Regions from separate parts of the Streptomyces sp. NPDC007856 genome, predicted to be linked through region 1. Evidence: riboswitches for the same ligand, from Rfam matches in the RefSeq annotation. Region 1 holds a riboswitch; each other region holds the start of a gene.
What was found. A riboswitch is a leader RNA that binds a small molecule or an ion and turns the genes downstream of it on or off. The one in region 1 is predicted to bind cyclic di-AMP.

Region 1 (9,422 bases):
GTCGCAGGACAGGACGCCCCGGTGCTGGTTCAGCTCGATCAGCGCCAGGGCCGTGGTGAGGTGGCCGCAGCGCCGGGACGCCGTGTCGTCGGCGGCCAGTTCCACCAGGCGGTGCGTCTGGTCGCAGAAGTGGGCGAACAGCGGCACGCGCGGGAAGCCCGTGGCGAGCGCGGTGGACAGGTGCAACAGCCAGTCGTGGTGGGCACGCGCGTGCCCGCGTTCGTGGGTGAGGACGGCGTCCAGCTGGTGGTCGGTGAGCCGGTGGAGCGCACCGGTGGTGACGACCAGCTGCGGCGGGTGTCCCGGCATCCACCAGGCGTCCGGGTACTCGTCCTCCAGCACCAGCATCGGGCCGCGTGCCGCCGGGAGTCCGGCCGGCAGGTCGGGGGCGCGCTCTCGCAGCTGCGCGCGGGTCTGGCCACGGCTGCGGCGGGCCTCGACGAGCTCCCGCGCCAGCATCGCCGTTGTCCAGGCGGCCCCGCAGGCCAGCAGCACGGTGAGGGTGGCGGCCCACACTGGTGCCGAGGACAGGTCGTAGGCGGCGGTGACGGAGGGCGGCGCCGGGGCGAACACGCGATCGCGAACGGTGTGGAAGACGGCCGCCGCGCCCAGGACCAGTGCGGCCAGGCAGCACAGCAGGACGGTGGCGACCAGGCATTGCCACACCCACAACGCGACCACGGGTTCCCGTTCGGTCCAGGCGGCACGGGTCAGCGCGCGCGGCGCCGGCAAAGCGGCCGTCAGGGCGACGACGCTCAGCAGGAGCAGGCAGACGGTCATGCCGGGGCTCCGGTTCCTGGTCGGAGAGTTGTGCGGGTGTCGGGTGGTGCGGTGCGATGCGCCGAGGGCGCCTCGCGTGGTGCGTGTCCGCTCAGTATGACGGTGCGGGGCGGCGAGAGTCAGGTCTCGGCGTGGATCGGTCGGGCCGTTGCGGCCGCCCGCTCTCCCCGGCGTCCGGCTTGCCCGGTTTCCGGGGCGGAGGCCTTATGGCTCCGGGTCCCGGAAGGCCTGCCGCACCGCCTCCAGTACGGCGTCCGTTCGGAACCCCAGGGCCGCTGCCCAGGCCACGGAGTCCCTGTTCTCCCTCGGTGGGTTCGGGCGCCTCACGGTGGCGGGCGACCGGTGGCAGCGAGGCGGCGTGCCGCGAGCCCGGTGGTGCGGGGGGTTTTCCGGGTCGGCGCGGTCAGCGCGTCCCTGCCGGGACGCCAGTGACCGCGCACAGGCCGAACGCCGGGATGGTGTCCTGCTACGAGCTGCCGGTCAGCCTGACACGACCCGCCCGCTGACCTCCCCGAGCCCGACTCGGCGCCCGTCCGCGCCGGGGGCCCAGGCCGACAGGGTCACCACATCCCCGTCCTCCAGGAAGGTCCGCTTGCCGTCCGGGAGTTCGAGGGGGTCGCGGCCGTTCCAGGTCAGCTCCAGCAGCGAGCCGCGCTGAGCCTCTTCGGGGCCGCTGACCGTGCCCGAGCCGTACAGGTCGCCGGTGCGCAGCGAGGCGCCGTTCACCGTCATGTGGGCGAGCTGCTGGGCGGCGGTCCAGTACATGGTCGAAAAGGGCGGCTCGGAGACCACGTGGCCGTTGATCGCGACGGAGATCCGCAGGTCGTAGCCGCCGGGCTCGATACCGGGTGCCGAGTCGTCCAGGTAGGGCAGCAGCGGGTGCGTGCGCTCCGGAGGCGCCACGCGCGCGTGCTCCAGCGCCTCCAGCGGGGTGATCCATGCCGACACCGAGGTCGCGAAGGACTTCCCGAGGAAGGGGCCGAGGGGGACGTACTCCCAGGCCTGGATGTCCCGCGCGGACCAGTCGTTCAGCAGGCACAGCCCGAAGACGTGGTCGCGGAAGTCCCCGAGCGCGACCGGCCTGCCCAGCTCGGACGGCACGCCCACGACGAAGCCGACCTCGGCCTCGATGTCCAGCCGGATCGACGGGCCGAAGACGGGCGCCGGGTCGGCCGGGGCCTTGCGCTGCCCGGACGGCCGTACGACGTCCGTGCCGGAGACGACGACCGTGCCGGAGCGGCCGTGATAACCGATCGGCAGATGCTTCCAGTTGGGCGTGAGGGAGTCCTCGGCGTCCGGACGGAAGATCCGGCCGACGTTACGGGCATGGTTCTCCGAGGAGTAGAAGTCGACGTAGTCCGCCACCTCGAAGGGCAGGTGCAGGGTCACCTCGGACAGGGGGTGGAACAGCGGCTCGACGGCCTCGCGGTGCGCGGGGTCCGTGACCCAGGACGTGACGGCGCGTCGTACCTCCGACCAGGCCGGGCGGCCGGCGGCCAGCAGCGCGTTGAGGGTGGGCCGGGCGAGCAGCGCGTGGTGCGGCGAGCCGAGGGCGGCGGCCGCGGCGCCCGCGTCGAGGACCTGGTCCCCGAGCCGGACACCGACCCTCCGTTCCGTGCTGCCGGAGGGCGAGAACACGCCATAGGGAAGGTTGTGCGGGCCGAAGGGGTCGCCCTCGGGGACGTCGAAGGGGGGCATGGGGTGCTGCCTCACTCTCATCCGGGCCGTGCATGGCGCTCGTTCCATGTGGTCGCGCCACACGTTACGGCCGCGATGCGTGTCTTGGGCAGAGCCCTCTGCAGCACCCGCCACGGTGTCCGAAAGATGTGTGTCACAGGGTCTTCGATAGGTTGCTCGCACCCTGTCTAAAGAGTTCGCAATGTCCGAATAGGCCTTGTCGGAGGCGGCAATTCCGGCTTAGCGTCCTTTGGGACACGGACGGGGTGGGTCCGTTCCATTGGGGGGACACGTGGGGGGACCCGTGGCCGGAGACACCGTCGGCGTGCCGTTCGAGGCGGACCGGGACGTACCAGGACTGATCGTCAAGTTCGGCGACTATCCGCTGCACCACGGCGGCGTCGGCGCGATCCGCAGCCTGGGCCGGCTCGGCGTGCCCATGTACGCCATCACCGAGGACGCGTACACGCCCGCGGCCTCCTCCCGTTATCTGAAGAAGGCCTTCGTGTGGCCGACGACCGGTGCGGAGGATCAGGGCCACCTGGTCGAGGGCCTGCTGCGGATCGGCCGCCGGATCGGCCGCCCCGCCGTCCTCGTCCCGACCGACGAGGAGGCCGCCGTACTGATCGCCGAGCACCAGGACGATCTGGCCGGTTGCTTTCTCTTCCCGCGCGTGGACCCCTCGCTGCCGCGCCGGCTCGCCAGCAAGCAGGGTCTGCACGAACTGTGTGTGGAGCACGGCATCGCGAGCCCCGCGTCGGCGTTCCCGGAGTCGTACGAGGACATCGTCGCCTTCGCCGACACGGCCCGCTTCCCGGTGGTGGCCAAGAACCGTGAGGCGTTCGTCCGGCGCAAGCAGCCCGCAGTCAACGGCACCACGCGGATCGCCACCCGCGAGGGCTTGCTCGCGCTCGCCCGCGACTGGGGCGAGCGGCCGGGGGTGATCCTCCAGGAGTACCTGCCGCGCGAGGAGGCCGAGGACTGGATCGTGCACGCCTGCTTCGACCAGGACGCGAGCCCCGTCGCCCTGTTCACCGGGGTCAAGGTCCGCTCATGGCCGCCGCACGCCGGCATGACGGCGAACGCGTACGTCGTCGACAACCCGGAACTCACCGACCTCGCCGCACGTTTCATCAAACAGATCGGCTACAGCGGCATCATCGACCTCGACCTGCGCTTCGACCGGCGCGACGGACAGTACAAGCTCCTCGACTTCAACCCGCGCATGGGCGCCCAGTTCCGGCTCTTCGAGAATGAGTCGGGTGTGGACGTCGTACGCGCGATGCACCTGAATCTGACCGGCCGCCCCGTTCCGGAGGGGGAACAGCGCGCCGGCCACCGCTACATCGTGGAGAACATCGACCTCCCCGCCCTTCTCGCCTACCGTCGCAGCGGCTACACGACGCCGCACGCGCCGGCGAAGGCGAGCGGGACGGAGCTGGCCTGGCTCGCGGGTGACGACCCGCTGCCGTTCCTCACGATGCTCGCCCGCTTCGTGCGCCCGGGCGCGAAGCACCTCTATCAGCTGTGGCGGACCAACCGCCGCGGCAGCAGCACCTCCACGAAGTAGGCAAAGCCACACAGAGAGTGGCGCACCATGTCCTGGGGAGGGACTTCGTGACTCGACCGGTTGCAATCATCGGGGCCGGGCCGTTCGGCCTGTCCACCGCCGCCCATCTGCGGGCGCGCGGTATCCCCGTCCGCGTCTTCGGCGACCCCATGGTCAGCTGGCGCGACCACATGCCCGAGGGCATGCTCCTGAAGTCGACGCCCGCCGCCTCGAATTTCGACTGCCCACAGCCCGGCCACACCCTCGGCGACTACTGCGACGCGGCCGGCATCCGCCGCCTGGTGGGCGACGAGGACATCATCCCGGTGGGGACGTTCATCGGCTACGGCGAGTGGTTCCAGCACAAGCTCGTCCCCGACCTGGAGCGGGTGCGGGTCGTCTCCGTGGACCGCGACAAGAGCGGCGGCTTCGAGCTGAAGCTGGACTCGGGGGAGATGTTCACCGCGCGCGCGGTCGTCGTCGCCACCGGCCTGTCGGGCCTGGCGCACCTGCCGGCGGAGCTCGCCGGAGCCGCGGCCGACGGTCCGGCGCCCACCGGCCCGGTCTCGCACAGCTCCCAGCACCACGACCTGAGCCGCTTCGCCGGCAAGGAGCTCATCGTGGTCGGTGCGGGCCAGTCCGCGCTGGAGACGGCGGCGCTCGCCGCCGAGGCGGGGGCACGCGTGCGTGTCGTCGCGCGCGGTCGCGGCCGGGTCGCCTTCGGCGCGCCGCCCTGGAAGCAGTCGAAGCTGCGCCCCGAGTCCCCGTTCGGACGCGCCTGGTCGCTGTGGGCGTTCAGCTACTACCCGCACCCCTACCGCTACCTGCCCGAGGCCACCCGCCACTTCCTGGTCCGCCGGGTCCTCGGTCCGCTCGGCGCCTGGTGGCTGCGCGAGCGCTTCGAGAGCGCGGTGCAGGTGCAGGACGTGGAGCGGGTCGTGATCGCCGAGGCACCGGACAGCAGCCCCGTGCTCACCGTCCGCACCCACGGCGGGCACACCGAGCGGCTCACCGCCGACCATGTCATCGCCGCCACCGGCTACCGGGTCGACATCGCGGCGATGGACTTCCTCGGGCACGAACTGCGCACCCGGCTCGCGGTAAGCCGCGGCACGCCGAAGCTCGGACCCGGCTTCGTCTCGTCCGTTCCTGGCCTGTACTTCACCGGTCTGCCGGCGGCGTCGTCGTACGGACCGGTGATGCGCTTCGTCTGCGGCACGGAGTTCGCCTCACCGCGCCTGACGAAACACCTGGCGGCGGCCCACGGCTGAGACCTCCTGCAGGCCCTGTCGCCCTTCTCAACGAGGAGCCGACGGGCACTACTTGGGGTGGACCAGTACGTAAGTGCGCAGGGCGACAAGGTGAGTCGGTGGGGCTCGGTATCCGTATTCTCTGATCATGGCAGCCTCCCCCACATATTCACTGATCGCCACCGACTTGGACGGAACACTGCTGCGCGGCGACGACACCGTCTCCGACCGGTCGCTCGCCGCGCTCGCGCGGGGGGCGCGGGCCGGTGCCCGGCACCTGGTGGTGACGGGCCGCCCGGCCCCGCGGGTGCGGCCGCTGCTGGCGCACCTCGGCTGCACGGGGCTCGCGGTGTGCGGACAGGGCGCACAGGTGTACGACGCCGGGACCGGCCGCCTGCTGTGGTCGGTCCGGCTGGACCGGGAGCTGGCCGAGACGGCGCTCGGCAAGATCGAGGCCGAGGTGGGGCAGGTGTACGCCGCCGTCGACCAGGACGGGGTCGACGGGCTCACGCTCATCGAGCCCGGGTACCGGATGCCGCACCCGACCCTGCCCGCGGTGCGGGTCGGCCGGCGCGACGACCTGTGGTGCGCGCCGATCAGCAAGGTGCTGCTGCGCCACGCATTCCTGTCGGACGACGAGTTGGCGGAAGCGGCGCGCGCGGTGGTGGGCTCGCTGGCCACGGTCACCATGTCGGGGCCGGGGACCGTGGAGCTCCAGCCGCCCGGGGTGACCAAGGCGACCGGTCTCGCGCTGGCTGCCGAGCGGCTCGGGGTCGCGGCGGAGGAGGCGCTGGCGTTCGGCGACATGCCCAACGACATCCCGATGTTCGACTGGGCGGGACATGGGGTCGCCATGGCCAACGCGCATGGCGAACTGAAGGCGGTGGCCGACGAGATCACCCTGTCGAACGAGGACGACGGCATCGCCGCCGTCCTCGAAAGGCTGTTCCCGACCGACTGACCGGCACATCAGTACGCGGCCGTCCTCGGTCCGTACGCAGCCGTCCCCGGCCCGTAGTCGGCGTCCTGGTGCACGACCGTCTCGGGAAGAAGCGACGGCCGCCCGGTGCGCCCCTCCGTCAGGTGTGGGCGCACCGGGCGGCCGATGCCGTGCCGGCCGGCGGGACCGGTCAGTACGCGCTGGACACGTTGTCGATGGACCCGTACCGGGCGGCGGCGTAGTTGCAGGCCGCGGTGATGTTGGCGACCGGGTCGTACGGATTGAGGGCGGTGCCTGCCACGTGGTACGCGTTGAAGGTCGGGTCGATCACCTGGAGCAGCCCCTTGGACGGGATGCCCTTGGCGGCGTTGGAGTCCCAGAGGTTGATGGCGTACGGGTTACCGGAGGACTCCCGCATGATGTTGCGGTAGATGCCGTTGTAGGTGCCCGGGATCCCCTTCTGGGCCATGATCGCGAGGGAGTGGCGGATCCAGCCGTCGAGGTTGTTCGGGTACCCGGCGAGGGTGGTGGAGGCCGGCTTGGTGGTCGTCGTGCCGGTGGCCGCGGAGGCGCCGGCGGCGCCGATGAGCGGCAGGGCGAGGACGGCGGCTCCGGTGCCGACGACGGCGAGGGTGCGGGCGAGACGGTTGGTGCGGGGGCGGCGGTGCCGAGCGGCAGAAGGCATGGGAAGTCCTCTCCGTCGCCTACGAGGTGAGCTGTCGGGTTCGGGCGGGGAGGTGCCCGGCCGCGCCTTCGTGAGAAGGCACGGCTTCACCCCTAGCCGTCCCGGTGCGGCGTGTGCCGACCGGTCAGGCGACTTACCTGGGTCCCCCGCTCCTGCCGTACGAATGAGTTCGTCGATGGGTCACACGGGCGGCGGCAGGATTCGGCGTCCGCCCGACGGCCCGGAACGTATGCGAGAGCACATGTCCGAAACAAGTACCTGATGCGCACGATGCACTATTTGACCTTGGTCTGTGTCATATGGGGTACTTGATCCTTTGCGGCTGCCAACGCTCAACTCGCGGACGGTGCAAGGGGGGAAGGGGGTTCGGCGGGCGTTCGGCGCCAGAGGTCGCCGTGACCCAATTCACTAAATAACAAAGTATTTCAAATCGGACAAGATGGATTCGAGTGGATCGGTGGAAGCCCGCGGCGGACGCCGTGACGGAGTCCATGGCGGAACCCGTGACGGAACCCCCGGTGTGGCGCCCGTCGTTGTCCGGGGTGTAGGCATTACTCCGCTCGCCCCTCGGTTCGCGACAAAGTGTGTGGGTTCCTGTTAAGTCGACAAATGTCCACTCTTATTACTTGATCAAAAACATACCGGTCGTGATCTGGTACCGCCCAGGCTGGACCGGTGGGCGCTATCGGTGATCGAACAGGGACCGGATACGCTGACTTGAGTGATGGCAGCGACCTATCGACAAACCGTGTAATCGCCAGCAGACACCAGCAGACAGGAGACCCCTCGTGACCGTCGTCGGGCCGTTCGGGCTGAGCGTGCGGGACCAGGCTCTGGAAGCCGATGTCCAGGCCGGATTGGCGGCTGTCGAGGAAGGCTTGCTCGAGGCCACCAAGAGCGAGGTCCCGTTCATCACGGAGGCCGCGCAGCACCTCGTACGAGCCGGCGGGAAGCGGTTCCGGCCGCTGCTCGTGATGCTCGCGGCCCAGTTCGGCGATCCCTACGCGCCGGGCATCGTGCCCTCGGCCGTGGTCGTGGAGCTGACCCACCTGGCCACGCTGTACCACGACGACGTCATGGACGAGGCAGCCGTGCGGCGCGGCGTGGACAGCGCCAACACCCGCTGGGGCAACTCCGTCGCGGTCCTCACCGGCGACTTCCTCTTCGCCCGCGCCTCCCAGATCCTCGCCGACCTCGGCCCCGAGGCGGTCCGGGTGCAGGCCCTCGCCTTCGAGCGGCTGGTCACGGGCCAGATCCTGGAGACCGCCGGTCCCTCCGACGGCCGTGACCCGGTCGAGCACTACCTGGACGTGCTCGGCGGAAAGACGGGCTCGCTGGTGGCGGTCTCGTGCCGGTTCGGCGCGATGATGTCCGGTGCCGACGAGACGGTCGTGGACGTGCTCACCCAGTACGGCGAGCGGCTCGGGGTCGCCTTCCAGCTCGCCGACGACGTCCTGGACATCGCCTCCGACTCGCAAGAGTCCGGCAAGACCCCGGGCACCGACCTGCGCGAGGGCATCGCGACCCTGCCCGTGCTCCGGCTGCGCGAGCGGGCGGCCCGGCTCGGCCTGGCCGAGGACATCGCCCTGTGCGAGCTGCTGGACTCCGATCTCAGCGACGACGCCCGACACGCCGAGGCGCTGGTCGCGCTGCGGGCCCACCCCGCGCTGGAGCAGGCCCGCCGGGACACCGTGCGGTACGCGGAGGAGGCGCGGGCCGCGCTGGCGCCGCTGCGCGAGTGCGACGCCAAGGCCGCGCTGATGGAGCTGTGCGACGCGGTGGTCCACCGCGCCGGCTGACCGGACGCCTGTCACACACCGCACCACAGCTCCGGCCACGCCCCGGGCGCGATTGCGGGTCCTCCGTCGCGCCGGGATTCCGGCCGTGCGCCTCGCAGCGTTCAGGCCGTGCGCCCGGGGCACGCTTCCGGCTGTCCGTCACTCCGCGTTTCCGGCCGTGCGACTCGCCGCGTTCAGCCCGCGAGCCCCGGGATGTCTCCAGCCGTGCCCCTCGCCGCGCTCAGGCCGTTCCACGGGCCGCTGGGTCGGCGCCCTCGGCATGCCTCCGGCCGCCCGTCGCGCAACTCCTCCAGCTCTGCGATCCGTACGCCCATGAGTCCGTACGCCCATGAGTCCGTACGCCCCCCGCGCTCCCGTACGGCCCCCCCGTTCCGGTGAGACCCCTACGGGTCGGGGGAGTTCCTGCTCCCGCGTGTCATACCCCAGTCGTATGCGGAGTTGGCCCCGAGGTCTGACGCTTCTTCATGGCCGATTTGGTGAGATGGAAACCACGGAAATCACCACCCCTCACCGATTCGGGTGAGAATGGCGGCTCTGATGGACCAGCGTGAGAACAGCCGCCGCCGACGACGGAGGTAAGGCACACATGGCACCGTACGAATCCGACGACGCAGTGGACGCCGCTCGGGACGAGGAGCGGCACGCCCGACGCCGCAGGACGGCCCGTTACGCGGTCCCGGTCGCCGTGGTGGGGGTCGCCGCGGCCACGATCGGTCTGGTCCCGGCGCTCGCCGCTTCCGGT
Region 2 (9,422 bases), on a different contig from region 1:
AGGTAGAGCAGGACGCCGCCGCGGTCGGCGATGCGCTCGACCGCCTCGCGCAGCTGGGGTCCGCAGTCGCAGCGGGCGGAGCCGAAGACGTCGCCGGTCAGGCACTCGGAGTGCAGGCGCACCAGCGGGACGGTGCCGGGGGCGGGGTCGCCGAGGACCACGGCGACGTGCTCCTGGCCGTCGGCCAGGCCGTGGAAGGTGACGAGTTCGGCGTCGACGCTGTAGCCGTCGTGGAAGCGCAGCGGAACCCGGACGCGGGCGCGCGGCGTGGCGGCGGGGGTGTCGGGCATGCGGGTCCCTCCGGAGGCTGTTGCTTCATATTTGAAGCAGCGTACTCGGGGGACCCTACCTCATGCTTCAAACTTAAAGCAATCAATCGTCGGAGGAGGAACACGAGGAACGCCGCCGCCAGGGCACGTCCTCCGCTCCGCACTCGGCGCCGTCGCCCTGCAGGCCGCCCGCGATCCCGGTGCAGATCTCCTCCAGCTGCCCCACCTGTTCCGGCGTGAGCCGGTCGAACAGGACGGCGCGCACGGTCTCGACGTGGCCCGGTGCCGTACGCTCCAAGGCGGCCATCCCCTCGTCCGTCAGCACGGCGATGCTGCTGCGTTTGTCCCAGCGGCAGTCGTCCCGGCGCACCAGCCCGTCCCGCTCGAGGCGGGTCACCGCATAGGTCAGCCGACTGCGCGTGATCTTCAGCGACTCGGCGAGGTCGGTCATCCGCAGCCGCCGGTCGGGCGCGTCGGACAGGTTGGCCAGCACGGAGTAGAACAGATGCGGCATGCCGGCGTCCTGCTGGAGCTGTCGGTCGATCGCGTCCTCCAGGAGGTGCGTCGCGGCGAGATAGGCGCGCCAGGCGCGCTGCTCCTCGGGGGTGAGCCAGCGGGTCGTCATGCCGCCAGTGTAAGTTTGTTTCAAACTTGAACCAAGATCGACCTTGAACCGAACCTCGCCTCGCAGGAGACCGCGCCGATGACGTACCCGTACGTGCTGCTGTCCGCCGCCGTCTCCCTCGACGGCTACCTCGACGACACCAGCCCCGACCGGCTCCTGCTGTCCAGCCCGGCCGACTTCGACCGGGTCGACGCGGTACGGGCCTCCGTCGACGCCATCCTGATCGGCGCCGGCACGATCCGCGCCGACAACCCGCGGCTGCTGGTCAACTCCGCCGAGCGCCGCGCCGCCCGCGTCCGGGCGGGCAAGCCGGAGTACCCGCTCAAGGTGACCGTCACCGCCACCGGCGACCTCGACCCCGACGCCAACTTCTGGCACACCGGCGGCGACAAGCTCGTCTACACGACCGACCAGGGCGCCGAGCGGGCGGTCCGCCGCGTCGGCGACACCGCCGACGTCGTCCCGCTCGGCCCTGGCCTCGACTGGCGGGCCCTGCTGTCCCACCTGCACGACGTGCGCGGAGTCGGACGGCTCATGGTCGAGGGCGGCGGCACGGTGCACACCCAACTGCTGCAGCTGGGTCTCGCCGACGAGCTCCAGCTCGTCCTCGCGCCGCTGTTCGTCGGCGACCCGGCCGCGCCCCGCCTGTTCGGCCCCGGCGGCTACCAGGCCGGCCGGCTGCGCCTGACCGAGACCCGCCGGATCGAGGACGTGGTCCTCATGCGCTACGAGCCCACCGCCCCCGGCACCGGGCCGGCCGCCACCGCCGCCGACCGGCACTGGCTGCGCACCGCCTGTGAACTCGCCGCGCTGTGCCCGCCCTCGGAGACGGCGTTCAGCGTCGGCGCGGTGGTGGTCGCAGCCGACGGTACGGAGCTGGCTCGCGGCCACTCCCGGGAGGGCGAGGATCCCGTGGTCCATGCGGAGGAGGCCGCCCTGGCGAAGGTCGACCCGGCGGATCCCCGGCTGGCCGGTGCCACGGTGTACAGCAGCCTGGAGCCGTGTGCCCGGCGCGCCTCGCGGCCCGCGCCCTGTGCCGAGCTGATCCTTCGGGCGGGGGTACGGCGGGTGGTCACGGCGTGGCAGGAGCCCGACACATTCGTAGCGGGAGCCGACGGTACGGGGGTGCTGGTCAAGGGGGGTGGGGAGGTCGTCGCACTGCCCGAGCTGGAGGAACTCGCCAAGGCGCCGAACCGGCATCTGCTGGGCTGAGCCCGCACACACTCAGGGCCCGGAATCCTTGGGATTCCGGGCCCTGAGCCTTCAGTAGCGGGGACAGGATTTGAACCTGCGACCTCTGGGTTATGAGCCCAGCGAGCTACCGAGCTGCTCCACCCCGCGTCGTTGTGTCTCTACTGTACACCACACGCTCACCCCCTCGGCGCCACACCGCCCGCGCCCCCTCGCCGGCCCGTGGTCACGGTGATCGGCTTCACGGACGGTGACCGGACGACCGCCCTCCGCATAACATCTGAGACACCGTCAAAAATGCCGACACTCATGTACGGTGGTCAACTCACCCGATTTGCAGGGATCCTGACCGGTAAGTCCACGGCCGAAAACCTTAATGATCAAGCCGAACGGCTTGGAAAGTGGCTGTCGGGTCTATTAACGTTCGATAACGCAGCGCGGTCGTCCCAGCCGTCACAAGAGGCGGCTCCGTGCGCACGCGCCGAATCCCGCAAGGGAGCCGGGGAACCACCACCTTGGGGTGAATCGCGCGAATGCCGCAGTTGGTATACGCGCGTAGGAGACCTTCCTGCTCCGAACCCGTCAGCTAACCCGGTAGGCGGAGGAAGGAAAGGAGCACGCCCGCGTGGCGTCCAACCGGCCCGTCCCAGAAGCCCCGTTCATGCCCCCGCAAGCCCAGCCGGAGACCTTCGGCTACGGCGCCTACCGCGCCGAGGAGGGGCCCTGGGAGGAGTGGAATCCCACCGAGGACTCCGTCGCCCCGCTCCGCGGCCGGCACCGCGTCGCCAAACAGCGCGGCGGTTTCGCGCGCAGCTCCACCGTCCTCGGCGTCGGCGTGATGGCCGCGGTCGGCGCGGGCGGCATGGCCAGCGCGAACACCGGCAAGCCGCCGGTCTCCATCTCCCTGCCGGACCTGGACTCCGTCGAGCACATCTTCGGCGCCGGCTCCTCCGACGCGCACCAGGCCACCACCGGCCTCAGCAAGGTGGGCGTGAGCACGGACAGCGCCGACAGCGGCAACGCCGGCGAGGCCCTGCGCAACCGGATCATGGCCCAGGCCGAGCAGCAGAAGGGCCAGGCCGCCAGCAAGGCCACCGTCGCCGCGATCGCCGCCGCCGACCAGCAGACCGCCGACGCGGCCGCCAAGGCGGAGAAGGCGGCCGCCGCCAAGGCCGCCGCCGCCAAGCAGCAGGCGGAGGCCGACGCCGAGAAGGCCGCCGAGGCCAAGCGGCTCGCCGAGCTGGCCAAGCAGTACACGCTGCCGGTCGTCTCGTACACGATCACCGGCACCTTCGGGCAGCCCGGCGCGATGTGGTCCTCCGGCTACCACACCGGCCTCGACTTCGCCGCCCCCACCGGCACCCTCATCAAGGCCGTCCACAGCGGAACGGTCACTGAGGCGGGCTGGGCCGGCGCCTACGGCTACCGCACCGTCATCACCCTGGACGACGGCACCGAGCTGTGGTTCTGCCACCAGTCCTCGATCAACGTCTCCGTCGGCCAGAAGGTCTCCACCGGCCAGGTCATCGGCCGGGTCGGCGCCACCGGCAACGTCACCGGCCCGCACCTGCACCTGGAGGTCCACCCGAACGGCCAGGCCACCGCCATCGACCCGGCGCCCTGGCTGCGCGATAAGGGCCTCACCCCCTGACAGCCGTCTGTCCGTGGGACTTTGCACCGGCGGCGGAATGCGATCATCTGTCGCCGGTGTTGATGCAGAGCATGACTTCTCTGCGCACACTCGGCTCCTCCGACCTCGAGGTCTTCCCGCTCTGCCTCGGCGGCAACGTCTTCGGCTGGACCGCCGACGAGGAGACCTCCTTCGCCGTCCTCGACGCCTACACGGCGGCCGGGGGCAACTTCATCGACACCGCCGACTCGTACTCGGCCTGGATCGAGGGCCACAAGGGCGGCGAGTCCGAGACGGTCATCGGCAAGTGGGTCAAGTCCCGCGGCAACCGTGACCGCGTCGTCATCGCGACCAAGGTCAGCCAGCACCCCGAGTTCCAGGGGCTGTCCGCCGCCAACATCAAGGCCGCCGCCGACGCCTCCCTGCGCCGCCTGGACACCGACTACATCGACCTCTACTACACCCACTTCGACAAGCCCGAGATCCCGGTCGAGGAGATCATCGGCGCGCTGGACGAGCTGGTGAAGGCGGGCAAGGTCCGCCACATCGCCGCCTCCAACATCAGCCCCGAGCGCCTGAAGGCCTCGCTCGACTTCTCCGACCGCGAGGGCCTGGCCCGCTATGTCGCCCTCCAGCCGCACTACAACCTCGTCTCCCGCGACACCTACGAGGGCCCGCTGCAGGACCTGGCCGCCAAGGAGGGCCTGTCCTCCGTGCCCTACTTCTCCCTCGCCGCGGGCTTCCTGACCGGCAAGTACCGCCCCGGCAGCAAGGTCGACAGCGCCCGTGCGGGCCGCGCCCAGGAGTACGCCGAGTCCGAGCGCGGCCAGAAGGTCCTCGCGGCGCTCGACGAGATCGCCGCCGCCCACGACGCCCCCGTCGCCACGGTCGCCCTCGCCTGGCTCGCGGCCCAGCCGACGATCACCGCCCCGATCGCCTCGGCCCGCACACTGGACCAGCTCCCGGCCCTGCTGGGCGTGGTGGACCTGAAGCTGACGGACGAGGAAGTGGCGAGCCTGACGAAGGCGTCGGCCTGACCTTTCCGGTGACTTCTCCGGCCGACAGCTGACCTCTTTCCGCCGCGACGGCCCTCAGCCACGACGGCGGATTCCGGCGGTGCCGAACCCTCCGCCACCCGACCGGCTAGTACTGGTACGGGTTGTAAGCGGAGTAGGGCACCGCCGGATAGCCGTAACCCGGCCCATACGCCGTAGGCGCCGGCACGGGCGCCGCGTACATCGGCCGAACCTGCGGAGCAACTCGCGCGGCGTACTCCAACGCCGGCCGGGCCGCGTCCCTCCGCTGCCACAGCTCGTCCAGCAGCTCCCGCTCCCGTACGACGAAGTCGGCCCCTGCCTTCCCCTTGCGTCCCCGGTGCCGCAGGAAGGCGAGCGAGGTGGCGTACGCCTCGTACTGGGCCACCGCCCGCGCCGCCGGCCGGCCGCCGTGGTGCCGGGCGTAGTCACGGGCCGTCCGCCGCGCCCGCATCGACCCGAGCGCGAGCGGCTCGGCCGGCCCCAGCCACCCGGCCAGCACATACGCCGGCAGCTCCGCCCGCACGGTCCGCAGCTCCCGCTGCCGGGTCCAGATCGCGAGCCAGGTCAGCAGCCCGAACACGGGCACCATGAATCCGCCGTAGACGGCGAAGAACCCGAACTCGCCGAAGGTGGAGGAGCCGTTCCAGAAGGCGTGCATGCTCATCGCGAGCAGCAGACCGCCGAGCGGCAGCAGCACCCGCCGGGCGCGCTGCCGCTCGGCGGAGAACGCGGCGAAGCCGAAGCCGAGGCCGGTGAGGGTGGTGAACAGGGGGTGCGCGAACGGGGACATCACGATGCGCACGAAGAAGGTGGCGGCGGTGACGGAGGCGATGCCGGGGCCACCGCTGACCTGGTCGGCGCCGAAGGCCGTACCCAGGTAGAGGATGTTCTCGGTGAACGCGAACCCGGTGGCGGTGATGCCCGCTATCACCACCCCGTCGACGACACCGGTGAAGTCACGTCTGCGGAAGAGAAAGACGAGCAGGACGGCGGCGGCCTTGGCGGACTCCTCCACGATGGGCGCGATCACGGTGGCGCCCAGGGTGTCGGCACCGGCCGGATCGGCGGTGGCGGTGGCTATCCACTTGGTCGCGAAGCTGTTGGCGACGATGGCTATCAGCGCCGCCGCGCACGCCCCCCAGGCGAAGGCGAAGACCAGGTTCCGCCAGGGCCCCGGCTCCACCCGGTCCAGCCACCGGAAGGCGGCTATCAGCCAGGGCACGGGCAGCACGGCGAGACCGAGCCCGACGAGGAACCCCTCGGTGCCGGTCTGCCTGCGTACCAGCGCGAGGATGACGAGACCGGACAGCGCGAGCAGTGTGATCAGTGCTCCGTACCGCACCCACCTGCGCTGCCACCAGTGCGGATGGCGGAGCAGCACGGGGCCGTGCGGGCCCGGGGGATACGTCGGAAACGGAGGACTGGTGGCCACGGCATCGACCCTAACGGTGTCGGGACGCGGGGCTGGAGCGGTTTACCGGCCCGGATGCGGTACGCGACGGAAGAGCAGATCGTTCACCACATGTCCCTTGTCCAGTCCCTGCCCCTCGAAACGGGTCAGCGGCCGGAACTCGGGGCGCGTGGCGAAACCGCCGCCCGCCTGCGTGTTCTCGAAGTCGGGATGGGCGCTGAGCACCTCGAGCATCTGCTCGGCGTACGGCTCCCAGTCGGTCGCGCAGTGCACGATCGCTCCGGGCTTCAGCCGGGTCGCGGCGAGCGTCAGGAACTCGGGCTGGATGAGCCGCCGCTTGTGGTGCCGCTTCTTGGGCCAGGGGTCCGGGAAGTAGACCCGCAGCCCGTCGAGCGAGTCGGGGGTGAGCATCTCGCGGAGCAGGATGATCGCGTCGCCGTTGCCCACGCGGACGTGGGACAGCCCGTTCCGGTCGGCGAGAGCCAGCAGATTGCCCTGGCCCGGGGTGTGCACGTCGACGGCGAGGATGTTGGTGTCCGGGTCGGCGGCGGCCATCTGCGCGGTGGCCTCGCCCATCCCGAACCCGATCTCCAGGACGACGGGCCGGTCGTTCCCGAACAGCTCGCCGAGGTCGATGACCTGCTGCCCGTCGATGTCCAGCCCCCACTTGGGCCACAGCCGCTGCAGGGCGTCCGCCTGCCCGGCGGTCACCCGGCTGCGCCGCGGCTGGAAACTCCGGATCCGCCGCTCGAAGTGCGACCCGGCGGGATCGGCCTTGGGACCGTCCGGAAAGCGTGGCTCCCCCTTGGCCCGGGTGTGCCGGACGGACACGCCGGGGGTGTGGGTGGCCGGCGAGGGGGCTTCGGGGGCGTTGAGGAAGTCAGACACAGTAGGACAGATTTTACGGCCCGGCACTGACGAACGGACCGGCGCCCGGGACGGCCACTACAGCGAACCGAGCATGTCCAGCACCCGGCGCCCCACCTCCCGCCCGATCGGCAGGGAAGCGGTCGCCGCGGGCGAGGGCGCGTTCAGCACATGCACGGCACGAGCCCCCTCCTTGATCAAGAAGTCGTCCACCAGCGTCCCGTCCCGCAGCACCGCCTGCGCCCGCACCCCGGCAGGGGCCCGCACCAGGTCGTCCGACTCCGCTCCGGGCAGCAGTCTGCGCACCGCCTCCAGGAACGCCCCCTTGGACAGCGAGCGGTGCAGTTCCCCCGCGCCGTATCTCCAGTGCCGCCGGGCGATCGCCCACGACCCCGGCCACGCCATGGTCCCGGCCAGCTCCCGGGGGCGTACGACCCCCCAGCCGTACCCCTCCCGGGCCAGGGCCGGCACCGCGTTGGGGCCGATGTGCACGCCTCCGTCGATGCCCCGGGTGAGATGGACCCCGAGGAAGGGGAAGGCCGGATCCGGCACCGGATACACCAGCCCGCGCACCAGCTCCGGCCGCGCCAGCTCGTAGTACTCCCCGCGGAACGGCACGATCCGCACCTCGGGCTCGTCCCCGGTCAGCCGCGCCAGCTCGTCGCAGTACAGCCCGGCGCAGTTCACCAGCACGCGCGCGCGTACGACGTCTCCGCCCGAGGTGAGCACGGCCACGCCCCGCTCCGGCCGCCGGTCCACCCGTACGACCCGCGCCCCGTACCGGATCTCCGCGCCCGAGCCCCGCGCCAGCTGCCGGGCGACCCCCACGAAGTCGCACACCCCGGTGGTGCCGACGTGTATCGCCGCCAGCCCGCGCACCTCGGGCTCGTACTCACCGATCTGGGCGGATCCCAGCTCCCGCACCGGAATGCCGTTCTCCCGGCCGCGCTGCACGAGCGCGTGCAGCCGGGGCAGCTCCTCCCGGTCCGTGGCGACGATCAGCTTGCCGGTGACGGCGTGCGCGATGCCGTACTCGGCGCAGAACTTCACCATCTCGGCGGCGCCCCGCACCGCGTACCTCGCCTTGAGGGAGCCCGGCCGGTAGTAGATCCCGCTGTGGATGACCCCGCTGTTGCGCCCCGTCTGGTGCCGGGCCGGCCCCGGCTCCTTCTCCAGCACGGTGACCGCCGTACCCGGCGCGGCCCGCGTGATCGCGTACGCCGTGGACAGCCCGACGATCCCCCCGCCGACCACGAGCACATCACAGTCGTACGCCCCGACCGGCACCTGCACCACCTCCCACCTCGATAGTGCACTGCGCCACTGACAACGCCTTCAAACGCGGCCGGTGCGGGTTCTCAGGCCGGGGCCATCAGCAGCGGGCGAGCCCGCTCCCGCAGCTCCACCACCCTCGGCTCGTCCCCGTACGGCTCCAGCCGGTGCAGGAGGTCCTTCACATACTCGGTCGTGCGCGCCGACGAGATCCGACCGGCCACCTCCACGGCCCGCACTCCCTGCTCGCAGGCGGCGTCGAGGTTCCCGGACTCCAGCTCGGCGACGGCCGAGACGACCAGCCGCAGCCCGTGCGACCGCACGAACTCCTCGGTCGGCTTGGACAGGGCCTGTTCCGTGAACCTCCGCACCTGCCGCGGGGCCTTCAGATCCCGGTAGCACTCGGCCGCATCAGCAGCGAAACGGTCATATCCATAGAAACCAAGCCAAGAAGGATCGTTGTCGCCCTCCCGCGACCGCTCCAGCCAACCCTCCGCCGCCTTCAACGCCGCACCCGCCGCCTGCGCATCCCCCGCACGCGCGTGTGCCCGCGCCTCCACCAGCCGGAAGAAACTCATCGTGCGCGCGGTCGCCAGCCCGCGGTTGCGCTCCAGCGCGGCTTGCGCCAGATCGACCCCCTCGTCACCGAACCCGCGATAGGTCGCCTGCAGCGACATCGAGGCCAGGACATAGCCCCCCAGCGGGACGTCCGCCGCCGCGCGCGCGAGCCGCAGCGCCTGGATGTAGTACCGCTGCGCGGCCTCCTGCTGGCCGGTGTCGAAGGCCATCCACCCGGCGAGCCGGGTGAGTTCGGCGGACGCCCCGAAGAGCGCGCGGCCCACTTCGTCGGAGTAGGCGCCGAGCAGCAGCGGCGCCGCCTCCACCCGCAGGCACTCCGGCACCATCGAGGAACGCCAGTCCCCGCCCCCGTACTTGGAGTCCCAGCGCCGGGCGTCCTCGGCGGCCTCCCGCAGCTTCTGCACATCGCTGTGGCCGACTTTGATCGGTGCGCCGGAGCCCTCGGCGGAGCCCGCCTCCCGCGCGACCGAGCTGTCGGCGGGGGTTATCAGCCAGCGTGAGGCGGGCGTTGCGTATGCGCTCACTGCGAACGATCCGGCGA
Region 3 (9,422 bases), on a different contig from region 1:
ACCGCGCCGCCCGGACCTGCTCGTCGCCGACGACGAACTCGGTGGAGCCGCCGCCGATGTCCACCACCAGGTACGGCTTGGCGAGGTCGGCCCGTCCCTCGAGTTCCTTGGTGGCCCCCGTGAAGGAGAACCCGGCCTCCTGGTCGCCGGAGATCACCTCGGGCTCGACGCCGAGGATGTCCACGACTCCCCGTACGAAGTCGTCCCGGTTCTCGGCGTCCCGGGAGGCGGAGGTGGCGACGAACCGCACCTCGGCGGCGCCGAGTTCGCGGATGACCCCGGCGTACTCCCGGCACGCGGCGAAGGTCCGCTCCAGCGCCTCCGGTGCCAGCCGGCCGGTGCGGTCCACGTCCTGGCCGAGCCGCACGATCGTCATGCGCCGGTCCAGCTCCAGCAGTTCGCCGGTGGCCGGGTTGACGTCGGCGACCAGCAGCCGGATGGAGTTCGTGCCGCAGTCGACGGCGGCGACCCGGGAGAAGCCCTCAGGAACCATCGGCCGGTGGGCGAAGAAGCCGCTGCGGACCTCTGCGGGGTCCCACACGGCACCCTCCTCACCGGGGTGCTCGTCCGCCGGATCGGGAGCCTGGAGCGGCTGCACGCACGGCCCCTTGCGCCACCACTCCGGCAGCATCGAGATCGCCTCGTCGCCGAGCGGGTTCACGCCCGGACCGGCGGCCAGCGAGTGCGCCACCAGCACGTGCAGGCACTTCACGCGGTCGGGCATGCCGCCCGCGCTGGGGAAGCCCTCCAGGACCTCGATCTCGTCCCGGCGCCGGATGTAGTCCTCGTGCGCGGCCCGGTAGGCGGCGGCCAGTTCCGGGTCGGTCTGCAGCCGCTCCGTCATCTCCTTCATGACGCCGTCCGCCTCCAGCGTCCCGATCGCCGAGGCGGCGCGCGGGCACGTCAGGTAGTACGTCGTCGGGAAGGGCGTGCCGTCGGGCAGCCGGGGTGCCGTCTCCACGACGTCCGGCTGACCGCACGGGCAGCGGTGTGCGATGGCCCGCAGGCCCCGCGGCGGGCGGCCGAGTTGCTGCTGGAAGGCCTCGACGTCGGCGTCGGTGGGCTCGGTGCGCTCAGTGGGCGGCGGGGGCGTTTCCATGACTGCTTTCTCGTCAGGCTTTCTGTCGGTTCACTGGTCGGAGGCGTCGGACTTGTCGACGCCGTCCCAGACGTTCGCGTACCAGGGCCGGCGGGCGGCCCCGAGGTCGGCGCGGGACTGCTTGGCCGCGCCCGGGTCGATCACCACGTACCCGGTCTCCCCGGGCATCACGTAGTGCAGCCGGCGCCGGATCTGCTGCTCGGCGTAGGAGTCGTCCTGCCAGCGCGCCTTGAGGTCGCGCAGCTGCTCGACCCGCTTGCTGGCCTGCTCCTGCTGTTGCTGGAGGTCGGAGATCTGCGCGCGCTGGGAGACGTACTGCCGCATCGGATACGCGAGCGCGACGATCAGGGAACACAGCACCAGCGCGAGCAGCGCCGCACGCCCGGTGAGCCGGGAGCGGCGGGCCTGGCGCCTGCTCTGGGAGCGGTACACGCGGGCCGCCGTCTGCTCGCCGAGCAGCCGCAGCCTGGTCGTGGTGGAGAAACGGTCCCGGTCCTTCACGGCCATCTGGCTTCTCCCGCCTCCCCTTGCCGGTGTCCTTCACACGTGCGTACGTCCCCGGACACGGTACGGGACCGGGTACGGGGACGTACGTACGACTGGCTAAGACTTGGCCCGGGTCGGCTCAGCCCTTGGAGATCTCGTGGTTCCCCTTGAAACGCGGGAAGGCGCTGCGGCCGGCGTACACGGCGGCGTCGTCGAGGATCTCCTCGATGCGCAGCAGCTGGTTGTACTTGGCGACGCGCTCGGAGCGGGCCGGGGCGCCGGTCTTGATCTGGCCGCAGTTGGTGGCGACGGCGAGGTCGGCGATGGTGACGTCCTCGGTCTCGCCGGAGCGGTGGGACATCATGCACTTGAAGCCGTTGCGCTGGGCCAGCTCGACGGCGTCCAGGGTCTCGGTCAGCGAGCCGATCTGGTTGACCTTGACCAGCAGGGCGTTGGCGGTGCCCTCCTCGATGCCGCGGGCGAGGCGCTCGGGGTTGGTGACGAACAGGTCGTCGCCGACCAGCTGGACCTTGTCGCCGAGGCGGTCGGTGATGACCTTCCAGCCGGCCCAGTCGTCCTCGAACAGCGGGTCCTCGATGGAGACGAGCGGGTAGGCCGCGACGAGCTCCTCGTAGTACTCCGTCATCTCGGCGGCAGAGCGCTCCTTGCCCTCGAAGAGGTACTTGCCGTCCTTGTAGAACTCGGAGGCGGCCACGTCGAGCGCGAGGGCGATCTGCTCACCGGGGACGTACCCGGCCTGCTTGATCGCTTCGAGGATCAGGTCCAGGGCGTCACGGTTGGAGCCCAGGTTCGGGGCGAAGCCGCCCTCGTCGCCGAGGCCGGTGGACAGGCCCTTGGACTTCAGGACGGACTTGAGGGTGTGGTAGACCTCGGCACCCCAGCGCAGGGCCTCGGAGAAGGACTCCGCGCCGATCGGGGCGATCATGAACTCCTGGATGTCCACGTTGGAGTCCGCGTGCGAGCCGCCGTTGAGGATGTTCATCATCGGCACCGGCAGCAGGTGCGCGTTGGGGCCGCCCAGGTAGCGGAAGAGGGGGAGGTCGGACGCCTCGGAGGCAGCGTGGGCGACGGCGAGGGAGACGCCGAGGATGGCGTTGGCGCCGAGGGAGCCCTTGTTGTCGGTGGCGTCCAGGTCGAACATGGCCTGGTCGATCAGGCGCTGCTCGGTGGCGTCGTAGCCGACCAGCTCCGGGCCGATCTGCTCGATCACGGCGAGGACGGCCTTCTCGACGCCCTTGCCCTGGTAGCGGTTGGGGTCGCCGTCGCGGAGCTCGATGGCCTCGAAGGCGCCGGTGGAGGCGCCGGACGGGACGGCGGCACGACCCGTGCTGCCGTCGTCGAGGCCGACCTCGACCTCGACCGTGGGGTTGCCTCGGGAGTCCAGGATTTCCCGGGCTACGACGACGTCGATGGACGGCACGAGCATCTCCTTCTGGGATGTGACGCTGGAAGTGCGGGGGCGTTCTGCCTTACGGCTGTGCCTTGCGACTAGAGCCTAACCGTCCCCGGGGCGCCGGCCACCGACCGACCGTCCCGTGGACAGGAGGGACACGCAGACGGTACCCATTGTTCACCCACGGAACAAAGGGGCCTGCCGATGAGGCCCGGCTGAAGAGTGGGGAAACAGCGCGCGGAAACGAAAGACCCCGCCCCGGCGCGTACGGGGGAACACGCGCCGGGGCGGGGAGCCCGTGGGGACGGGGGTGGCCCTCACGGGGCCTTCAGTGTGCGGGCCGGGGATGTGAGGGCACTGCGGGTCCGTTCGGAGCCAGGTGTCACTTCAGGTGCAGCTGCTGGCCCGGGTAGATGAGGTTCGCGTCCTGGACGATGCCCTTGTTCAGCTGGAAGAGCTTCTGCCAGCCGCCCTTCACACCGTGCTTCTCGGCGATGGCGCTGAGGGTGTCACCCTTGACGACCTTGTACTCGCCGTCGCCCTTCTTGACCTTCTTGCCGGTCGGCGTGGTGACGGTCTTGCTCGCCTTCGGCGCCGTCCGCGTGGTGGAGCGGGTGGCGGCCTGCTGGTCGGTGGAGCGGGTGGCGGTGCTGCGGGACTTGGTGGCCGTCGGGGCGGAACCGTTGTAGGCGGCGCTGGTCAGGCCCGTGCCGCAGACCGGCCAGGCGCCCTTGCCCTGGCCCGCGAGGACCTTCTCGGCGATGGCGATCTGCTGCGCCTTGGTGGCGAGGTCGGCACGCGCGGCGTAGGCGGTGCCGCCGTACGCGGCCCAGGTGGAGTTGGTGAACTGCAGGCCACCGTAGAAGCCGTTGCCGGTGTTGATGGACCAGTTGCCGCCCGACTCGCACCGGGCGACGGCGTCCCACTGGGACGCGGTGGCGGCGGAGGCGTTGCCGGCCGCCATCAGCGGGGCGGCGACAGCGGCGCCGGTGACGCCGGCGAGCGTGATGGCGCGGACGGTCTTGGACGGACGACGGTGCTTGCCCTTGCCGGAGAACAGCATGGATCGATCCCCTCACCGACGCCTGCGAGGTGAGCTGTCGGGTTCGGGCCGGTTGAGTTGCCCGGCCGCGCACTCGCTCATGCGAGGCGCGGCTTCACCCCAAGCCGGTCCAGCGTCAACCGCTGGGCCCGGCGCTTACCTTGGGTCCCCCGCTCCTGCCTACGGCGCTTGACGCGACGACTGTTCCCGGGCAGTCGCTGGCAGGATTCGGCGTTGCGACGGCCGGGGCTCGTGGTGACGAGCGGTCCTGACCGTAGACATGCGATCGTCGGATTTTCAAAGACGATCAGGGCTTCTGAGACTCATCCCACACTTTCGCCAAAACGGACATCAGCCGCGAAACGGGGCGTCAACTGCCCCTACTCGCCGCCCTTTTCGCCCCCGACTTTCAGGGTCTGACCGGCGGTGATGTGGTTCGGGTCGGCGCCGAGGGCCATCTTGTTGGCGTCGTAGAGCGCCCGCCACCCGCCGTCGACGCCAAGGGAGTCGGCGATGGAGGCGAGGGAGTCGCCCTCGCGGACGGTGTAGGTGCCCGTTTCAGGACTGGCGTGACGGCCGGAAGATGTGGCGTTCTGACCGTTTGTCACGCTTTCGTCCGCGCTCCCGCCACGGTGACGTCCGCCACTGCTGAGCGCGCCGGTGTCGACCAGGCTCCAGGAACCGGCGCTCTGCTGGTATTTGTCCGGGTTGTCGGCGCTCGGGGTGGCTGCGGGAGAGCTGTCGCCTCCCTGTGAACTTCCGCCGTCGGGCGAGCCGGACTTGTCAGTCTTGTCGGACTTGGGGGTGCTGGTCCCGGTGGAGCCGCCGGTGGCGTCCGGGGTCCCGGCGGTGTGCCCGCTCGGGGTCGGCGTCGCGCTCTCGCCCGAGGGGGAGCCGGTCGAGTCCGAGCCGGAGGAGTTCGAGGCGGAGTCGGAGGCAGAACCGGAACCGGAGTCCGAGGAGGACGAATCCGGCAGACCGGACGAGTCTGAGCCGCCGGTCGAGCCGGACGCGTCACCCGAAGCGCCACTGTCGCCGGAGCCGCCGACACCGGGGTCGACGTCGACCGAACCGGAGTGGGAGGTCAGCCCGGCGGTCAGCGCGCACATGGCCCACGGCTTGGTGCCCTGGTCGGCGAGGATCTTCTCGGCGACGGCTATCTGCTGGGAGCGGCTGGCCTGGTCGGCGCTCTCGGCGTACCGCGTGCCGCCGTACTTGCTCCAGTCGTCCTGCGAGATCTGCAGACCGCCGTAGTAGCCGTTGCCGGTGTCCGCGCTCCAGGATCCGCCACTCTCGCACTCGGCGACCTTGTCCCAGGTGGTGCCGTCGGCCGCGTTGGCGCTGGCGGCGCCGAGCAGGGGGATGGCGATGGCGGAGCCGGTCACGCCGGCCGCGACGAGGAGGGCCGGAGCCTGACGGGGGCGACGGTGACGACCGTTCCCGGAGAGCATGCGGAAGCCTTTCGTGCGACAGCGGGACCCGCGCGGCGAACTCGTGCCTCTCGCCACGCTGATGGGTGAACGTATCGGCAGACGATCACTTGTCACAAGTTCATGCCGCGCAGATCACGTGAAGATCACAGAGTTGAATGTTTATCATCTTGTCCTCGCGCGGCACCGACACTCCCGTCCCGTCCGCTTTGTCCCCGGGGCCGGTGAACACGAACGAACGGCGCACTCCGACGCGGTGCCGGAGTACGCCGCCCGTATGTGGCCCCGCGGATCCACGCCGCCCGTACGTGGCCCCGCGGATCCACGCCGCTCGGCCCCTGCTACCGAGCCTGGCCGTCCTGCCCGCCTCCGAACACCTCCTGGACGAGCCTTTGCGTCGCCTTCTGGAACGCCATCGCCATGGACAGGGCGGCGTCGTCGACGTAGTTCAGCGCGGCGGTCAGGGTCTTGCCGCCGTCGGGCGTGCTGTACATCAGCGCCGCGTGGCCCGCCATGCCGCCGTTGTGGGCGATGACGGTGCCGCCGTTGTCGCCCGCGCCCTGCACGAACACCCCCAGGCCGTAGCCGGCCTTGGGATGCGGCTTGCACATCTCGGCCAGCAGCGGGGCCGGCAGCAGCTTGCCGCTCATCAGGGCGGAGATGAAGGTGTGGAGGTCCCGGGTCGTCGAGATCATGTCTCCGCCGGTGGAGATCCAGGAGGGGTTCTGGCGGGTGACGTCGACCGTCTTCTGCTCGCCGTCCTCCTCGTAGCGGTAGTAGGCGTGGGCGTGCGGCTCGGGGATCTCCGGGCCGGTGCCCGGCAGCACGGTGCCCGACAGCCCGAGCGGCCCCAGGATCCGCCGCTGCATCTCCTCGGCGAGCGAGTGGCCGGTCACCTTCCCGACCAGCAGCCCGGCCAGCACGTAGTTGGTGTTGGAGTAGCTCCAGTCCGTCCCCGGCTCGAACCGCGCCGGCCTGGAGGACGCCAACCGCGCCAGTTCTTCCGGCTGGTAGGTCTTGAACCGGTTGTCCACCCACTCCCGGCCCGCGGTCGTGGCGGGGATGCCCGGCGCGAACGTCCCGTCGTCGTAGTACTCGCCGGTGAAGTTGAACACCCCGCTGGTGTGCTGCAGCAGCATCCGCACCGTGATTCTCGGGTCCAGCCCGAACTCGGGCAGGCAGTCGGCCACCGGATCGTCCAGCCCGATCGTGTCCTCTGCGGCCAGTTGCAGCACCACGGTCGCGGTGAAGGTCTTGGTGTTGCTGCCTATCCGGACATGCCCGTCCACCGGCGGTTTCGTGCTCTCGCCCAGCTTGCACCTCCCGGCGCCGCCGGCCCATTCGCCCCGCTCGTCGTGCACGCGCATCGTCACCCCGGTGAAACCGGACTCGACCATCTCCTCGATGGCCTTCCGCAGCTCCGGACGGTCCTGGCCGGTGAGAGTGAGGGACATGGATGTGCTCCTTCGGAACTGTCGCGGAAGTCAACTGGACGGACGGGATCGCCTGGCCTGAGGGCGCCCCTCTTACAGGCTGTGGGCGCTGATGTCGCCGTAGGCGGTGGTCGCGTGGATGTCCAGAACGGCGGCGCCGTCGGTGTTCCTGAGCGCGTTGTGGATCCGGCCGTAGGAGGTGCCGGCGTCCAGCGAGGCGGAGACTCCGCGGGCGGCGCCGACCGAGATCGCGCCGTGCTCGGTGCGCAGGGTGACCGTGCCGCGCACGGCCTCGGCGATGCGGAGGTCGCCCTTCTGGGTGCTGATCCGTGCGGGGCCGCCCAGGCGGCCGACCGCGATGTCGCCGGACTGGAGGGTCAGGTCGGCGCTCGCGGTCTCGTCGAGCTTGACCGTGCCCTGCGCGCCCTCGAAGGTGACGTCGCCGAGCCGTCCGACGCCCCGGAACTCGCCGAGGGCCGCCTTGCCCTCGACGCGGGAGCCGGCGGGCAGCTGGACGGTCAGCTCGATGGCTCCGGAGTTGCCGAGGATCCGGTTCTTCGCCTCCGGGGCCTCGATCCGCAGGACGCCGTCGCCGTACGCGACCTCGATCCGCTCCGCCGCCTTCACGTCGCGGCTCCTGGAGGCGTCCGCGGGCAGGACCTCGACCGTGGTGTCGGTCCGGTCGGCGGCGATGAACCTGATGTGTCCGGCGGGGACGTCGAGGATGACCGAGACCGGGGCGGGGGTGTCGAACTTCTGCATCGTGCGCTCCTTCTGCTGTATCGCGGGCCCCTTCGGCCCGTTGTTTCCGACAACAGAAACGCTACGTTGCATTCGCATGTCTGGCAACGAGTTCGTTGCGCACTCCCTCCATAACTGCAGGTAAAAGCCATGAAATCATTGCAATGGCCTTGGATTCAACGCAACAGCGCCCACCTGTTCGTTGCACTTGGTTGAAAATGAACGCTACGGTGGAGACACCACGGACCACGAAGGAGACCGCGATGCCGGGAGGCAGACTCACCCAGCAGGAACGCCAGCAGATCGCGCTGGGACTGGCCGACAGCCTCGCCTACGCGGAGATCGCCAGACGCCTCGGCCGCCCGACCTCGACCATCACACGCGAGGTCATGCGCAACGGCGGCCCCACCGCCTACCGCGCCGACCTGGCCCACCGCGCCACCGAACGCCGCGCCCACCGCCGCCGAAAGGCCGCGCCCCGGGACACCGACACGCCCCCGCAGGCCCACGGGCGCGATGCCGAAGCCGTACGCGAGTACGAGGAGACGTTCACCACCGTCTTCATGCAATCGGGCCTGCCCAGGATGACGGCCCGGGTGCTGGCCGCTCTCTACACCACCGACGCCGGCAGCCTCACCGCCGCGGAACTCGCCGGGCACCTCCAGATCAGCCCGGCATCCGTCTCCAAGGCGGTCGCGTTCCTCGAAAGCCAGGGCCTCCTCCGCCGCGAACGCGACGAACGCCGCCGCGAACGCTATGTCGTCGACGACGACGTCATGTACCAGTCCACGATGGCCGCCGCCCGGTCCACCGCCCAGCTCGGCGAGATCGCCCGGCAGGGCGTCGGCATCCTCGGCCCCGGCACCGCGGCCGCCGCCCGCCTGGAGAACATCGCCCGCTTCGTCGACTTCGTCTCCGAGAGCATCGCCCGCGCCGCGGACCAGGCCCGCGAGATCCTCCACACGAAACCCGAGACGGCCTCGGGCAGCGCCACCTGAGCCACCCTCGGGTCGCGGCCGACCGGCCCCGCTCGGTTCTCGCCGTCCTTGTCACCCGTCGGGAACGGCGGCGCCTCACGCCCGGCGCGCGGGGCGGCCTCGACCATGGACCCCGACATGACCCACGGAGGGCTTCCCGTCCAGGAGGAAACGATGGCGCGGCACACCCGGCTGGCGGGCGAGTCCGCGGAGTACCTCGCCGCACGCGAGGAACTCCGCGACGCCGAGATCGACCTCATGCGCCACCGCGAGAGGGTCGCGGCCCTGCGCAGGGCGCTTCCGCAGGGCGCCGCCGTCGACGACTACGTCTTTCTCGAGGGCCCCGCCGACCTCGACGCGGGCGACACGCCCGTCCGCGAGGTCAGGCTGAGCGAGCTGTTCACCGGCCCCGGCCGGCCGTTGATCGTCTACCACTTCATGTACGGCAAACGGCAGACCGACCCGTGTCCGATGTGCACCCTGTGGATCGACGGCTTCAACGGCGTCGCCCACCACGTCGCCCGGAACGCCGACCTCGTCGTCGTCGCGGCCGCCGACCCGCCCACCCTGCGCCGGCACGCCCGGGGCCGCGGCTGGTCCCGGCTGCGGCTGCTGAGCACCGGGGACAGCACCTTCAAGTACGACCTGGGAAGCGAGGACGAGGACGGGGTGCAGGACTCCACCGTCTCCGTCTTCACCCGGGACACGGACGGCACGGTCCACCACTTCTACTCCGCCCACCCGCGCATGTCCGAGGACATCGACCAGCGCGGCATCGACCTCCTCAACCCCGTCTGGCA

Region 2: it holds a riboswitch for cyclic di-AMP, as region 1 does, so the genes downstream of both, ACFYOH_RS08065 (M23 family metallopeptidase) here and ACFYOH_RS00525 (transglycosylase SLT domain-containing protein) in region 1, are expected to answer to the same signal.
Region 3: it holds a riboswitch for cyclic di-AMP, as region 1 does, so the genes downstream of both, ACFYOH_RS30345 (transglycosylase family protein) here and ACFYOH_RS00525 (transglycosylase SLT domain-containing protein) in region 1, are expected to answer to the same signal.

The regions. Positions count from the first base shown of each region.
Region 1 covers NZ_JBIAEC010000001.1:98,855-108,276, forward strand. The annotation lists gene ACFYOH_RS00500 (M56 family metallopeptidase) at 1-780, opposite strand, end outside; gene fahA (fumarylacetoacetase) at 1,261-2,478, opposite strand; gene ACFYOH_RS00510 (ATP-grasp domain-containing protein) at 2,783-4,027, shown strand; gene ACFYOH_RS00515 (NAD(P)-binding domain-containing protein) at 4,075-5,277, shown strand; gene ACFYOH_RS00520 (HAD family hydrolase) at 5,405-6,217, shown strand; gene ACFYOH_RS00525 (transglycosylase SLT domain-containing protein) at 6,387-6,881, opposite strand; cyclic di-AMP (ydaO/yuaA leader) riboswitch at 6,885-7,066, opposite strand; gene ACFYOH_RS00530 (polyprenyl synthetase family protein) at 7,670-8,680, shown strand; gene ACFYOH_RS00535 (outer membrane lipoprotein carrier protein LolA) at 9,267-9,422, shown strand, end outside.
Region 2 covers NZ_JBIAEC010000003.1:14,663-24,084, reverse strand. The annotation lists gene ribA (GTP cyclohydrolase II) at 1-290, opposite strand, end outside; gene ACFYOH_RS08080 (MarR family winged helix-turn-helix transcriptional regulator) at 373-894, opposite strand; gene ACFYOH_RS08075 (dihydrofolate reductase family protein) at 973-2,106, shown strand; tRNA gene ACFYOH_RS08070 (tRNA-Met) at 2,162-2,235, opposite strand; cyclic di-AMP (ydaO/yuaA leader) riboswitch at 2,555-2,703, shown strand; gene ACFYOH_RS08065 (M23 family metallopeptidase) at 2,711-3,736, shown strand; gene ACFYOH_RS08060 (aldo/keto reductase) at 3,808-4,752, shown strand; gene ACFYOH_RS08055 (PrsW family intramembrane metalloprotease) at 4,859-6,184, opposite strand; gene trmB (tRNA (guanosine(46)-N7)-methyltransferase TrmB) at 6,227-7,051, opposite strand; gene lhgO (L-2-hydroxyglutarate oxidase) at 7,109-8,326, opposite strand; gene ACFYOH_RS08040 (MFS transporter) at 8,389-9,422, opposite strand, start outside.
Region 3 covers NZ_JBIAEC010000014.1:113,856-123,277, forward strand. The annotation lists gene ACFYOH_RS30325 (exopolyphosphatase) at 1-493, opposite strand, end outside; partial or broken gene ACFYOH_RS30330 (DUF501 domain-containing protein) at 698-1,099, opposite strand; gene ACFYOH_RS30335 (septum formation initiator family protein) at 1,130-1,606, opposite strand; gene eno (phosphopyruvate hydratase) at 1,725-3,032, opposite strand; gene ACFYOH_RS30345 (transglycosylase family protein) at 3,382-4,062, opposite strand; cyclic di-AMP (ydaO/yuaA leader) riboswitch at 4,067-4,239, opposite strand; gene ACFYOH_RS30350 (transglycosylase family protein) at 4,422-5,492, opposite strand; gene ACFYOH_RS30355 (serine hydrolase domain-containing protein) at 5,813-6,925, opposite strand; gene ACFYOH_RS30360 (DUF4097 family beta strand repeat-containing protein) at 6,998-7,666, opposite strand; gene ACFYOH_RS30365 (helix-turn-helix domain-containing protein) at 7,909-8,643, shown strand; gene ACFYOH_RS30370 (DUF899 family protein) at 8,797-9,422, shown strand, end outside.